One region of the Streptomyces sp. NPDC047108 genome, then DNA from elsewhere that is predicted to be linked to it. Evidence: riboswitches for the same ligand, from Rfam matches in the RefSeq annotation. Region 1 holds a riboswitch; each other region holds the start of a gene.

Region 1 (3,974 bases):
CTGGCCTCGCCCTCGTCCGTCAGGCGGTCTATCTCGTCGGCGACGAACTGTGCCTCGTCGTGCTCGGTGTCGGCGACGTAGCCGGTGATGGCCGATCCGGCTCCGGCCTCCGTCCACAGGTTCTTGGGGCGGCGGTCGGCGTTGCGCTCGATGACCGCGTTGGCGGCGGAGAGGATCGTCTGCGTGGAGCGGTAGTTCTGCTCCAGCAGGATCGTCGTCGCGTCGGGGTAGTCCTCCTCGAACTGGAGGATGTTGCGGATCGTGGCACCGCGGAAGGCGTAGATCGACTGGTCGGCGTCACCCACGACGCACAGCTCGCCCACACCGTCCTCGGGGGCGGTGTCCTCGGTGCCGACCAGCTCGCGCACCAGCATGTACTGGGCGTGGTTGGTGTCCTGGTACTCGTCCACCAGCACATGGCGGAAGCGTCGCCGGTAGTGCTCGGCCACGTCGGGGAACGCTTGGAGCAGATGGACGGTGGTCATGATGATGTCGTCGAAGTCCAGCGCGTTGGCCTCGCGCAGCCGCGACTGGTACAGCGTGTACGCCTCGGCGAGGGTCTTCTCGAAGGGGTCGGACGCCTGCCCCGCGAAGTCCTCCTCGTCGATCAGCTCGTTCTTGAGGTTGGAGATCTTCGCGCTGAAGGACTTCGGCGGATAGCGCTTCGGGTCGAGGTCCAGGTCGCGGCAGACCAGTGACATCAGGCGCTTGGAGTCGGCGGCGTCGTAGATCGAGAAGCTGGAGGTGAAGCCGAGCTTCTTGCTCTCGCGGCGCAGGATGCGGACGCAGGCGCTGTGGAAGGTGGAGACCCACATCGCCTTGGCGCGCGGGCCGACCAGCTCCTCGACGCGCTCCTTCATCTCGCCCGCGGCCTTGTTGGTGAAGGTGATCGCGAGGATCTGGCCGGGGTGCACCTGCCGGGCGCCGAGCAGATACGCGATGCGGTGGGTGAGCACCCGGGTCTTGCCGGAGCCGGCCCCGGCGACGATGAGCAGCGGAGAGCCGCTGTGGACGACGGCGGAACGCTGCTCCTCGTTCAGCCCCTCGAGCAGCGCGGCGGTGTCCACCACGGGGCGGTGCGCGCCGTTGCGGTAGTACCGCTCGCGCGCCTCCTCGTCCGCGGAGGCGTCGAAGCGGCCGCCGAAGAGATCGGCGGAGATCTCCTCGCCGCCGCCCTCCTCGGGCGGCGGGGGCGGGTGCTCCTCACCGGGTCGTCCCGCGTGGGCGGAGGCGCCCGGGGCGCGGTGCTGGAAGCCCGCCAGGAAGTTGTCGTCAAAGAGGCTGCTCATCGCTCCCCGAGTCTAGGCGGCCGGACCGACAGCCCACGCCGGATCCCGGTCGTCGGACGGACGGAGCCCCGATCCGGTTCCGCCGGACCCGGATCCGGGTCCGAACGATCATGCCGCGGATTGGTCACGAAAAGGTTTCGGGCATATCGAACATCAGCCTTCACAGGTACCCCACACGTTGGCTACCGTGCTCGCTCAGGTGGCCCGCAACCCCCCGTCGACGACCCGCGTCGGCACGAGCCGCCTCCGCTGAATCCGGCGCTGCCCGGCGGATGTCCGACCGACGTCCCCTCGGCATCCGGAACCGGGGACCCACACGTCCCACCGGGGTGAATCGGCCCGCGCACGTGCACTGAGCAGTCCGTCGGCGCGGCGCCGTAGGGCAGCCTTCCGATCGCCCGAACCCGACAGCTAACCCGGTAAGCGGTCCACGGAAGGAGACGCGCGCCTTGGCGTCGCACCGCAAATCGCGGCTTCGTGGCCTCACGTCACCCGGCTCGGGCCGGGCTGCCGTCGGGCTGACGACCGCGGCCCTCGCATCGGTCGGCCTGTTGTCGCAGACAGCGCAGGCGGCTCCGGGCGAGCCGAAACAGGGCATCGAAGAAGTCCAGAAGAAGGTGGACGAGCTCTACCGGCAGGCCGGCAGCGCCACGCAGTCGTACAACCAGGCCAAGGAACGCACGGATCAGCAGCGCACCCGCGTCGACCGGCTGCTCGACGACGTCGCCAAGCGCACCGAGAAGCTGAACGAGGCGCGACGGCTGCTCGGCAGCTACGCGGCCACCCAGTACCGCAACGGCGGCATGGCGTCGACGGCCACGATGATGCTCGCCGACGATCCGCAGAGCTACTTCGACCAGGACCATCTGATGTCCCGTATGACCGGGCAGCAGAAGCAGGCGGTCGAGGACTTCCAGACCCAGCAGCGCGCCGCGACGAAGAAGCGCGCCGAGGCCACGGAGAGCCTGGCGGGTCTGACCGAGTCGCAGAAGCAGCTCCGCACCACCAAGGAGTCGGTGCAGCGCAAACTCTCGGACGCACGCGAGCTGTTGTCGAAGCTGACCGCCGAGGAGAAGGCTCGGCTGGCCGCTATCGAGCGCAAGAAGAAGGCCGAGGCCAAGCGCAAGGCCGAGGAACTGGCCCGGCAGCAGGCCGAGAAGCAGCGCCAGGAGGAGGCCGACCAGGGCTCCGGCCAGGCCGAGGGCTCCTCCGGCTCGTACTCGGCCAAGGCCGAGAAGGCGCTCGCCTTCGCGCGGGCCCAGATAGGCAAGCCGTACGTGTGGGGGGCCACCGGCCCCAACTCCTTCGACTGCTCGGGTCTGACCCAGGGCGCCTGGAAGGCCGCAGGGGTCTCGCTGCCGCGCACCACCTGGGACCAGGTGAAGGTCGGCACGCGGGTCGCCACCGAGGACCTGAAGCCGGGTGACCTCGTCTTCTTCTACGACGACATCAGCCACGTGGGCATCTACACCGGCAACGGCCAGATGATCCACGCGCCGAAGCCGGGTGCGAACGTCCGCACCGAGGCCATCACGTACATGCCGATCTACGGCAGTGTCCGGCCCGCGTAGCAGCGGCTCTTCTCAAGGGGTGCCCCGGCCGGGGCACCCCTTGGTGCCGGGCGGTGTCCGGCCCCGGCGGCGGGGCGGGACCCGCCCGTACGGTCAGGCACCGCGCGGCCGGGGGGCTGCGCGGTGTCCACGGGGGCGGGGTGTTCGGACACGGGAGCGGCGGACAGGCCCGCCCTCAGGTCGCCGTCAGGTCCAGAGCACGGCGATGAAGATGTTGGCAAGCGTGAGCAGGCCGACGGCGCCGAAAGCCCCCTTCTCGACCTTCTCCTCGTCCCGCTTCACATAGACGAGGGCGAGGATGACGACCAGGACGGCGAGCTTCACGCCGATCTTGACGTTGTTCACCGTCTGGTCGTCGGCCTGGTTCAGCCCCACCAGCGCGACACCGGTGACGAGCATGGTCAGCGCGCCGTGCAGCATGCCCGGCGTGAAGCGCGCGGTGCCCTGGCCCATCGCCTTCATCTGGTTCAGGAAGCCGCCGAGCAGGGCCGCGATGCCGATGATGTGCAGGCCGACAAAGACATTGATGGCTATGTCCATGCGCGGAGCCTAGCCGGGCCCATAGCAGCCGCTCCCACTCAGGTGGCCCTCAATTGCCGCTTCGGTCATGCCCGGAGGGCGAATGACCACAGCGTGGGGAAATCACCCGGTCCGTACGATCAGTGCCGTACCGAAACGTTTCAGTCCCGGTCATCCCGGCTCACGACCGTGACGAAGCGGATTAACGTCCTCCCCCTAGGTGCCCGTACGGCACCCCGGAACGGCCCCCTCCGCAAGGCCACCGGAGACCAGGGGAAGGAAGTGACGACCGCCGTGGCCTCGCACAGGAAGCCCAGGCAGCGATCGTTCATCGGCTCGCTGACGGGCAGCACCGCCGTCCGTACGGCCGCGACGTTCGCCCTCGCGGGCGCGGCGGGCTCCGTCGCCCTCGAAGGAGCCGCCCAGGCCGACCCGGCGCCCACCCCGGCGCAGGTGCGGGAGAAGGTCGACCGGCTCCACCACGACGCCGAGGTCGCCACCGAGAAGTACAACGGCGCGATGGAGAAGACGCGTACGGCGCAGCGGTCCCTGGACCGTCTCCGCGACGAGGCGGCCCGCAGGACCGGGAAGCTCA
Region 2 (3,974 bases), on a different contig from region 1:
AGGGTCTGTACGTCCTGTACATTTTTACAGAGGCTGCGCAGCCGCCCGAGGGGATGAGGTGCCGACCATGGACCGTCCGACCGATCGCTCCGTCCTGCCGGAGTTCACGGAGCGCACCAGCTCCGGGACCCGCACGACGGATCCGTACTCCAGGCTCCTCCAGGAGCGCATCGTCCTGCTGGGAACACCGATCGACGACGCCGCGGCCAACGACGTGACGGCGCAGCTCATCCACCTCGAACACGCCGCCCCCGACCGGGACATCTCGCTCTACATCAACTCCCCCGGCGGCTCGACGACCGCGATGTGCGCCGTCCACGACACGATGCGGTACGTCAGCTGCGACATCGAGACCGTGTGCCTGGGGCAGGCCGCCTCGTCGGCCGCGGTGCTGCTGGCCGCCGGCACGCCCGGGAAACGCCTGATGCTGCCCGGCTCCCGTGCGCTCCTCCGCCAGCCGACCCTGCCGGATCCGGTCGAGGGCCAGGTGAGCGACCTGGAGGTCCAGGCCGCGGAGTTGCTGCGCCTGCGCGCGCTCCTGGAGGGACTGCTCGTACACCACACGGGGCAGCCGGCGGAGCGCATCGCCGCCGACCTCGAGCGCGACACCGTCCTGGACGCCGAAGCGGCCCTGGCGTACGGGCTCGCCGACCGCGTGGTGCCCCATCGCAAGGCGGCCCCCGGCCTCCCGGCCGGCGAGCGGTGAGCGGCGTGCTGCCGCCCGAACTGCCGCCGCTGCCCGCCCTGACGCGCGCTGAGGGCGATCTGGTGGACCGTTACCTCGATGTGCTCGACCTCGTGGGCCGCATCAACCCGGCCCGCTCCTCCGACACGTACGGCGGACTGCGCGCCGCCCAGGCTCTCGTCGGCAAGGCGGCCGCGCTGCGGGACGCGCTGGCTCTGATGCACGAGCGCGGGGAGAGTTCGATCCACGCCGCGACGCTGGCGCGCGCGTTGCGGGTCCTTGACGGCGACCGGCGTGCCACACGTGTCACCCTCCCCCCGGAGGGGCGGAGTTGACGAACCGTCGCCCGACGCGGCGTCACGGTACGGCCGAACGTGTTCGCCCGATCGACGTACCGTCAGGCCCAGAATTGACTTGATCGACTTGCGATCCGAGCGCGGGGAGCGGCCCCCGGCACACCGCTCCCGCGCTGGTACGGGGCATGACCGAGCGCTGGATCCCGTACCGGATCACCCCCAGGGCCGCCAAATGCCTCAAATGTGACTAAGGCCGTAAGTGCCCGTTTCGATCGGAAATCTGACGGTCGTTGCGTGACGATCCGTTAGACGACAAGCCCCCGCCATCGCGGTGGGGCGGTCCACGCGGACGCCGAGTCCTGCCGCCGCGCGGATGCCCGGTCGACACCAGTGGATCGGCAGGAGTGGAGGACCCGAGCAGTCCGGGGCACCGGTTCAACCGGCGCTCCTTGGGGTGAAGCCGCTGCGGCGGCCGGGCATTCTTCGCCTGCCCGAACCCGACAGGTCACCCTTCACAGGCGGCTGACGAAGGGGTGCGCATGACCGCGCATGCACAAGTCCCGTCCCTCCTCGGCCGGGCCGGCGCCGCTTCGGCGCTCACCCTGGCAGCTGTCGGCGGCGCGCTCCTGGCGCCGGGCTCCGCGTCGAAGGCGTACGCGGTGCCGCCGCCCGGCCCCGACTCGTCCCGGACCCAGAGCAGCACGGCCGGGGCGGGAGCGTCCGGGATCGAGCAGCAGATCTCAGGCGACGACCCGTTCGCCCTGATCGGGGACGAGCCGTCCGTGAACGGCCCGTCGGGCGGCAGACCACCGGGATCCCTGCCGGGCATGCCCGGCACCCGGCCCGACGGCGGACCCTCCTCCGCCGAGCCGGACAGCCGGCACAAACCGTCCCAGCCGCCCAGGAAGGAACCATCGAGGCAGGCCGGATCCGGCAAAGCGGCGAAGCAGCCCGCACATCGCCCCAAGGCACCGAAGGCCCGCAAGCAACTGCACCTCGGGACACGGGCGCTCAACGCCGCACACTCCAAGCGGGGCGCGCCCTACCGCTACGGCGCCTCCGGCCCGGGGAGCTTCGACTGCTCGGGCCTGACCGTCTACGCGTACAAGTCCGTGGGCAAGCAGCTCCCCCGGACCGCGTCGGCGCAGTACAACTCCACCCGGCGCGTCCCGGCCTCCGGCCGGCGCCCCGGTGACCTCGTCTTCTTCGGCGCCGGACGCGGGGTCTACCACGTGGGCATCTACGCGGGCGACGGGAAGGTCGTGCACTCCCCCAAGGCCGGTTCGGTCGTGAGGGTCGATCCGATCTGGTCGAACGACGTCGCCTACGGCCGGGTCGACTGAGGCTCCTCTCACCACCCTCGGAACGGGCGGCCCGGCGCGCGGATCCCCTGCGCGCCGGGCGCCGCCCCGGAAAGGCCCCTCGTCAACGACCGCCGTACGCCGGGGGCTTCATGTGGTCGGGACCGGCCAGGGCAGGGTGATCCATACGGTCTTTCCGCCCTCCGCCGTCGGCGTGACGGAGAGCTTGCCGCCGGCCTCGGCCGTGAGGCTGCGGATGATCACCATGCCCCGGCCGTTGTCCTGCTGTACCGCGGCGGGCAGCCGCCTCGGTCTTCGCGGATGGCTGTCGGTGACACCGATACGCAGACGCTCGTCGCGGTCGAGCCGGATGTCCACGGTGAAGGTGGGCGACCGGCCGAGCGTGTGCACCACGGCGTTGGTGGCGAGTTCGGACACGATGAGCCGCACGGTGTCGGCGCACTCCGCGCTCTCCGGCAGACCCCACTCCGCGAGCACGGCACTGACGTACCGGCGGGCCGCCGTGACGGAGGCAGGGTCGCTCGGATAGGTGATGGATGCTTCATGATGGTCTGCCATCGCGGACGCGGTCCCTTTCCCGCCGAGGCCCGGGGTCCGACGCGTTGTACGCATACGGAGACGACGTCGGAGCCACCCTCCGGCGACTCCTTCGGCCAGACTGCCACCGATGCGTCCGGTGCGGGGGGCGATCCACCGGGATGTGCATATATCTGTCCCTCGATGCAGTGAACTCTTCGCCGGAAACCGGTATTTGGGCTCACACTGACGCACGGGCGGGCGCGCGGTGCCGCCCGGCAGCGGCACCGGGAGGAGCGGGAGGATCCCATGCAGCACGGTCCCGCGGTACGCCGCCGCAAGCTCGGCGATGAGCTGCGGCGCCAGCGCGACATGGCAGGTCTGACCAGCGGCGAGGCCGCCCGCCTGGCCGGCTGGCACCAGTCGAAGGTGAGCCGGATCGAGACGGGACGCAGCGGTGTCAAGGCGGCGGACGTGACCCGGCTGCTGGATGTGTACGGGGTGACGGATCCCGAACTCCGCTCGCTGCTCGCGGCGCTCGCCAACTCCGACGCCAACGGCGGTCAGCGCGCGTGGTGGCACGCCTACCGCGAGCTTCTGCCCTCCGCCTACCGGGACTTCATCAGTCTGGAGGCGGAGGCCGTGCGCGCCAGGACGCTGGAGACGCTGGTCGTGCCCGGGCTGCTCCAGACCTGCCGCTACGCCCGCGCCGTGACGCGCGCCGCGCTCGCCGCGCTTCCCGCCTCGCGCATCGACGAGCTGGTGGACGTACGGATCGCGCGCCAGGACGTCCTGCGGGCGCACCCTCCGCTGGAGCTCCACGCGGTGCTGGACGAGGCGGTGTTGCGGCGCGAGGTCGAGTCCCCCGAGGTGATGGCGGAGCAGCTCGAGCACCTCGTCGAGGTCGGTTCGCTGCCCCATGTCCGGCTCCAGGTCATGCCGTTCGCGCACGGCATGCACATCGGAGTCACCGGCCCTTTCGTTATTTTTTCATTTCCGCTCAGTGCTGATCTGGACGTGGTCGTTCTTGACCACTTGACGAGTAGTCTCTACCTCGAACGGAAAGAGGATCTCAGGGCGTACAGCGAGGCATTCGACACGCTGCGGGGGCGCGCCCTCCCGTGTGACGACTCGTTGGCCTTCATCGCCGGCATC
Region 3 (3,974 bases), on a different contig from region 1:
AATTCGCCTCACTCTTGTGTACGCCCGCTCTGTTAATTCTGGGCACTCGTATTGTTGACGGCTTGTTTCGGGGTGCTCACGCGGACCGGCCGGCGCATCCGGTGGATCGCGAGCGAACGTTCCGTGTGCGCCGCCATCAGTGCGCGGGCGCGGTCCGCCTCTCCCCGCGCGACCGCGTCGGCTATCGCCGCGTGCTCGCCCCAGGAGTCCGTGACGCCCACGGGCGCGGGGGCGTACATCCACGCGATCTTGCGGCGGACCTGGGTGAGCGTCGACGCGAGACTGGGGCTCCCCGCGGCCTGCGCCAGCGTTTCGTGGAACCAGCCGCCCAGTGCCCGCAGATCCGCCGCCTGCCCGAGCCGCGCCCGCTCCTGGCCCAGCCGTACGAGGCCGCGGAGCACCTTCACATGGGCCTCCGTACGGCGCTGGGCGGCGCGGGCGGCGCCCAGCGGCTCCAGCAGTGCGCGGATGTCGAGCAGGTCCGCCGCCTCCTGCTCGGAGGGCTCGGCGACGCAGGCCCCCGCGTGTCTGCGGGTGGTCACGAACCCCTCGGACTCCAGGGTGCGCAGGGCCTCGCGGACGGGGACGCGGGAGACGCCGTAGCGCCGGGCGAGGACTTCCTCGGTCAGTCTGCTCCCCCGCGGGTGGACGCCGGAGACGATGTCGTCACGGATCGCCCGGCACACCGCGCGCGCCGGAATACGACCGGTGGCCTGCGGCCCGCCCTTCACCTTCGTTCCCGCATGGCCGGACCTCCACTGCAATTCCTGGGAATCACGTTCGACCGGGTTCATTCAAGAACTGTATGCCACAGCGGAGAAATTTCCATCGGGCGGGACCGGAGAGGGATATCTTCCGGCCTTTGTGCGCCCGCGTTTCCTTCCGCCGCCCGCGGGCGGCGGAAGGAAACGCGTCAGCGGTTCAGCGGCGAAACGCGTCAGCGGTTCAGCGGTTCACCGGCGCGGGGTTCACAGGCTCAGGCCGTGCGAACGGAGGTAGGCCACCGGGTCGATGTCGGAGCCGTAGTCCTGCGAGGTGCGGGCCTCGAAGTGCAGGTGCGGGCCGGTGGTGTTGCCGGTGCTGCCCGAGAGGCCGATCTTTGCCCCCGGGGTGACGGTCTGGCCGACGGAGACGTGCACCGTGGAGAGGTGGCCGTACTGGGTGTACGTACCGTCCTTCATCTTGATCACGACGTTGTTGCCGTAGCTGCCGCCCCATCCGGCCTCGACGACGGTGCCGGCGCCCACCGAGCGCACGGTCGTGCCCGAGGAGGCGTGGAAGTCGACTCCGGTGTGGCTGCCCGAGGACCAGGCGCCGCCCGAGGACCCGTACGAGGTGGAGACGTAGCTGCCCTCGACGGGCAGGACGAAGGCGTTGAGGCGCTTGCGCTCGGCCTCGCGCGCCGCGCGCTTCTTCGCGGCCTTCACCTCGGCCGCCCGCTTCTTCGCGGCGGCCTCGGCCTTGGCGCGGGCCGCGGCGACGTCGGCCGCGTCCTGCTGCGCCTCGGCCTGCGCGTCGACGGTGCGGGCGATCGAGTCGTCCAGGACGATCGCCTGGCGCAGACCGGTCTGTTCGCCCTCGGGCGACTGGTCGGGGGCCGCGGCGGACGCGACACCGGGGGTCAGGGAGGTCACGACCCCGGTGGTGGCGAGTGTGGCGATGCCCGCAAGGCTCGCGCCGGAACGGGCGAGACGGCTGGGGCGGCGATAACGGTGCTTCCCGGTGGCACGGGTGAACGACGCCATGCGGCGGCGGTGCTCCTTTCCTTCCTTCTCGCCTACCGGGTTAGCTGACGGGTTCGGAGCAGGAAGGTCTCCTACGGGCCCCTCGCAGGAGGCGCCCGATTCACCCCAGGGACTGCGCGCCCTCCCGCGCCGGTGCGGCGCGCGACGGGCAAGGTGGGTCCCCGGCTCCCCTGGCTCGCGCCGTACGGGGACTCGGCGATGACTGCCCGGAGCCGCGGGTGCGGCAGGTGTACCGGCCGGACAGCCGGACCGACGCTAAACGGGACATCTGTCAATCGCCAAAGAAATCAGGTCGTTTGTAGTCGACACCACAAAGGAAACGGCAGACTCAACTACAAACCGGACATACAGCAGTGCCCCGGAGCCACTTCAGGCTCCGGGGCACCGATGCTGTCCATCTGCCGGGCTGACACGTCGTCAGGCACTGGCCACCGTCACGGTGTCAGCCGCTGACGACCTTCACTTCGCCGATGCCGAGCGCCCGTACGGGCTCCTCGATCACCGAGGCGTCGCCGACGAGGATCGTCACCAGACGGTCCGACGGGAAGGCGCTGACGGCCGCCGCGGTCGCCTCGACCGTGCCGGTCTCGGCGAGGCGCGCGTACAACTGCGCCTGGTAGTCGTCCGGAAGATGCTGCTCGACCTGGTCGGCGAAGGTGCCGGCGACCGCGGCCGCCGTCTCGTACTTCAGCGGGGCGACACCGACGAGGTTCTGCACGGCGGTGTCCCGCTCCGCGTCGGTGAGCCCGTCCGCGGCCAGCGTGCGCAGCACCTTCCAGGTGTCCTCCAGCGCCGGTCCCGTGGAGGCGGTGTCCACCGACCCGCTGATGGCCAGCAGCGAGGCACCCGTGCCGTCGGAGGCGGAGCGCAGCACCTGGCCGAACGACCGCACGCCGTAGGTGTATCCCTTCTCCTCGCGCAGCACCCGGTCGAGCCGGGAGGTGAGCGTGCCGCCGAGGCAGTAGACGCCGAGGACCTGTGCCGGCCAGACACGGTCGTGCCGGTCGGAGCCGATCCGCCCGATCAGCAGCTGGGTCTGCACCGCGCCGGGGCGGTCCACGATGACGACGCGGCCGGTGTCGTCCGCGGTCACCGCGGGGACGGGCCGGGGCGCGGCGGTGTTGCCGGTCCAGGCGCCGAGGGTGTCCCCGAGAACGGCCCCGAGGTCGATGCCGGTCAGGTCGCCGACGACCACGGCGGTCGCGGTGGCGGGCCGCACATGGGCCTCGTAGAAGGCGCGTACGGCCGCGGCGTCGACGCGTCCGACCGTCTCCTCGGTGCCCTGCCGGGGCCGGGACATCCGGGACTCGGCAGGGAACAGCTCCTTGGAGAGCTCCTTGGCCGCGCGCCGGGCGGGGTTGGCCTGCTCGTGCGGGATCTCGTCGAGCCGGTTGCGGACGAGCCGCTCGATCTCGCCGTCGGGGAACGCCGGGGCGCGCAGGGCATCGGCCAGCAGTCCGAGCGCCTTGGCCAGCCGGGAGGCAGGGACCTCCAGAGAGACGCGGACGCCCGGGTGGTCGGCGTGCGCGTCGAGGGTCGCGCCGCAGCGCTCCAGCTCCGCGGCGAAGTCCTCCGCCGTGTGCTTGTCGGTGCCCTCGGACAGCGCCCGCGCCATGATCGTGGCGACGCCGTCCAGTCCGGTGGGCTCGGCGTCCAGCGGCGCGTCGAGGTTCATGTCGACCGCGACGACCTGCTGGCCGGGACGGTGACAGTGCAGCACGGTCAGGCCGTTGGGGAGCGTGGAGCGCTCGGGAGCCGGGAAGGCCCACGGCTTGGCGGCGCCACCCTGGGGCTGCGGGTGGAAGGTCATGGCGGGGGTCGTGTCGCTCACCGGGCCGCCTCCTGTCCTGCGTTCTCGTCGGCGGCCTGGTGGTCGGCGAATGCGTCGTCGGATCCGTCGGCGGAGTCGCCCCCGCCTCCCTCGGCGGGGCCGGTCGGTTCGTAGACCAGGACCGCGCGGTTGTCGGGGCGCAGCCGGGCGGCGGCCACGGCCTTGACCTCCTCGGCGGTGATCTCCAGCAGCCGGTCGACCGCGGTCAGCGCCAGCTTGGGGTCGCCGAACAGGACCGCGTAGCGGCAGAGCTGGTCGGCGCGGCCGCCGACAGTGGCGAGCTGGTCCAGCCACTCGCGCTCGAGCTGCGCCTGGGCGCGCTCCATCTCCTCCGGCGTCGGCCCCTCCTCGGCGAAGCGGGCCAGCTCCTGGTCGACCGCGGCCTCGATGTCCGGTAC

Evidence for each region. Region 1 has a riboswitch for cyclic di-AMP ahead of ABZ822_RS17180 (NlpC/P60 family protein). Riboswitches for the same ligand answer to the same signal wherever they lie in the genome.
Region 2: it holds a riboswitch for cyclic di-AMP, as region 1 does, so the genes downstream of both, ABZ822_RS24840 (NlpC/P60 family protein) here and ABZ822_RS17180 (NlpC/P60 family protein) in region 1, are expected to answer to the same signal.
Region 3: it holds a riboswitch for cyclic di-AMP, as region 1 does, so the genes downstream of both, ABZ822_RS14430 (M23 family metallopeptidase) here and ABZ822_RS17180 (NlpC/P60 family protein) in region 1, are expected to answer to the same signal.

The regions. Positions count from the first base shown of each region.
Region 1 is NZ_JBEYUP010000007.1:168,152-172,125, reverse strand. It holds gene pcrA (DNA helicase PcrA) at 1-1,289, opposite strand, end outside; cyclic di-AMP (ydaO/yuaA leader) riboswitch at 1,568-1,731, shown strand; gene ABZ822_RS17180 (NlpC/P60 family protein) at 1,739-2,860, shown strand; gene ABZ822_RS17175 (hypothetical protein) at 3,047-3,400, opposite strand; gene ABZ822_RS17170 (C40 family peptidase) at 3,674-3,974, shown strand, end outside.
Region 2 is NZ_JBEYUP010000015.1:101,811-105,784, forward strand. It holds gene ABZ822_RS24830 (ATP-dependent Clp protease proteolytic subunit) at 68-706, shown strand; gene ABZ822_RS24835 (hypothetical protein) at 712-1,020, shown strand; cyclic di-AMP (ydaO/yuaA leader) riboswitch at 1,351-1,518, shown strand; partial or broken gene ABZ822_RS24840 (NlpC/P60 family protein) at 1,521-1,634, shown strand; partial or broken gene ABZ822_RS24845 (C40 family peptidase) at 1,986-2,324, shown strand; gene ABZ822_RS24850 (ATP-binding protein) at 2,433-2,861, opposite strand; gene ABZ822_RS24855 (helix-turn-helix transcriptional regulator) at 3,129-3,974, shown strand, end outside.
Region 3 is NZ_JBEYUP010000005.1:317,637-321,610, forward strand. It holds gene ABZ822_RS14425 (GntR family transcriptional regulator) at 33-794, opposite strand; gene ABZ822_RS14430 (M23 family metallopeptidase) at 969-1,745, opposite strand; cyclic di-AMP (ydaO/yuaA leader) riboswitch at 1,761-1,953, opposite strand; gene ABZ822_RS14435 (pitrilysin family protein) at 2,188-3,555, opposite strand; gene ABZ822_RS14440 (pitrilysin family protein) at 3,573-3,974, opposite strand, start outside.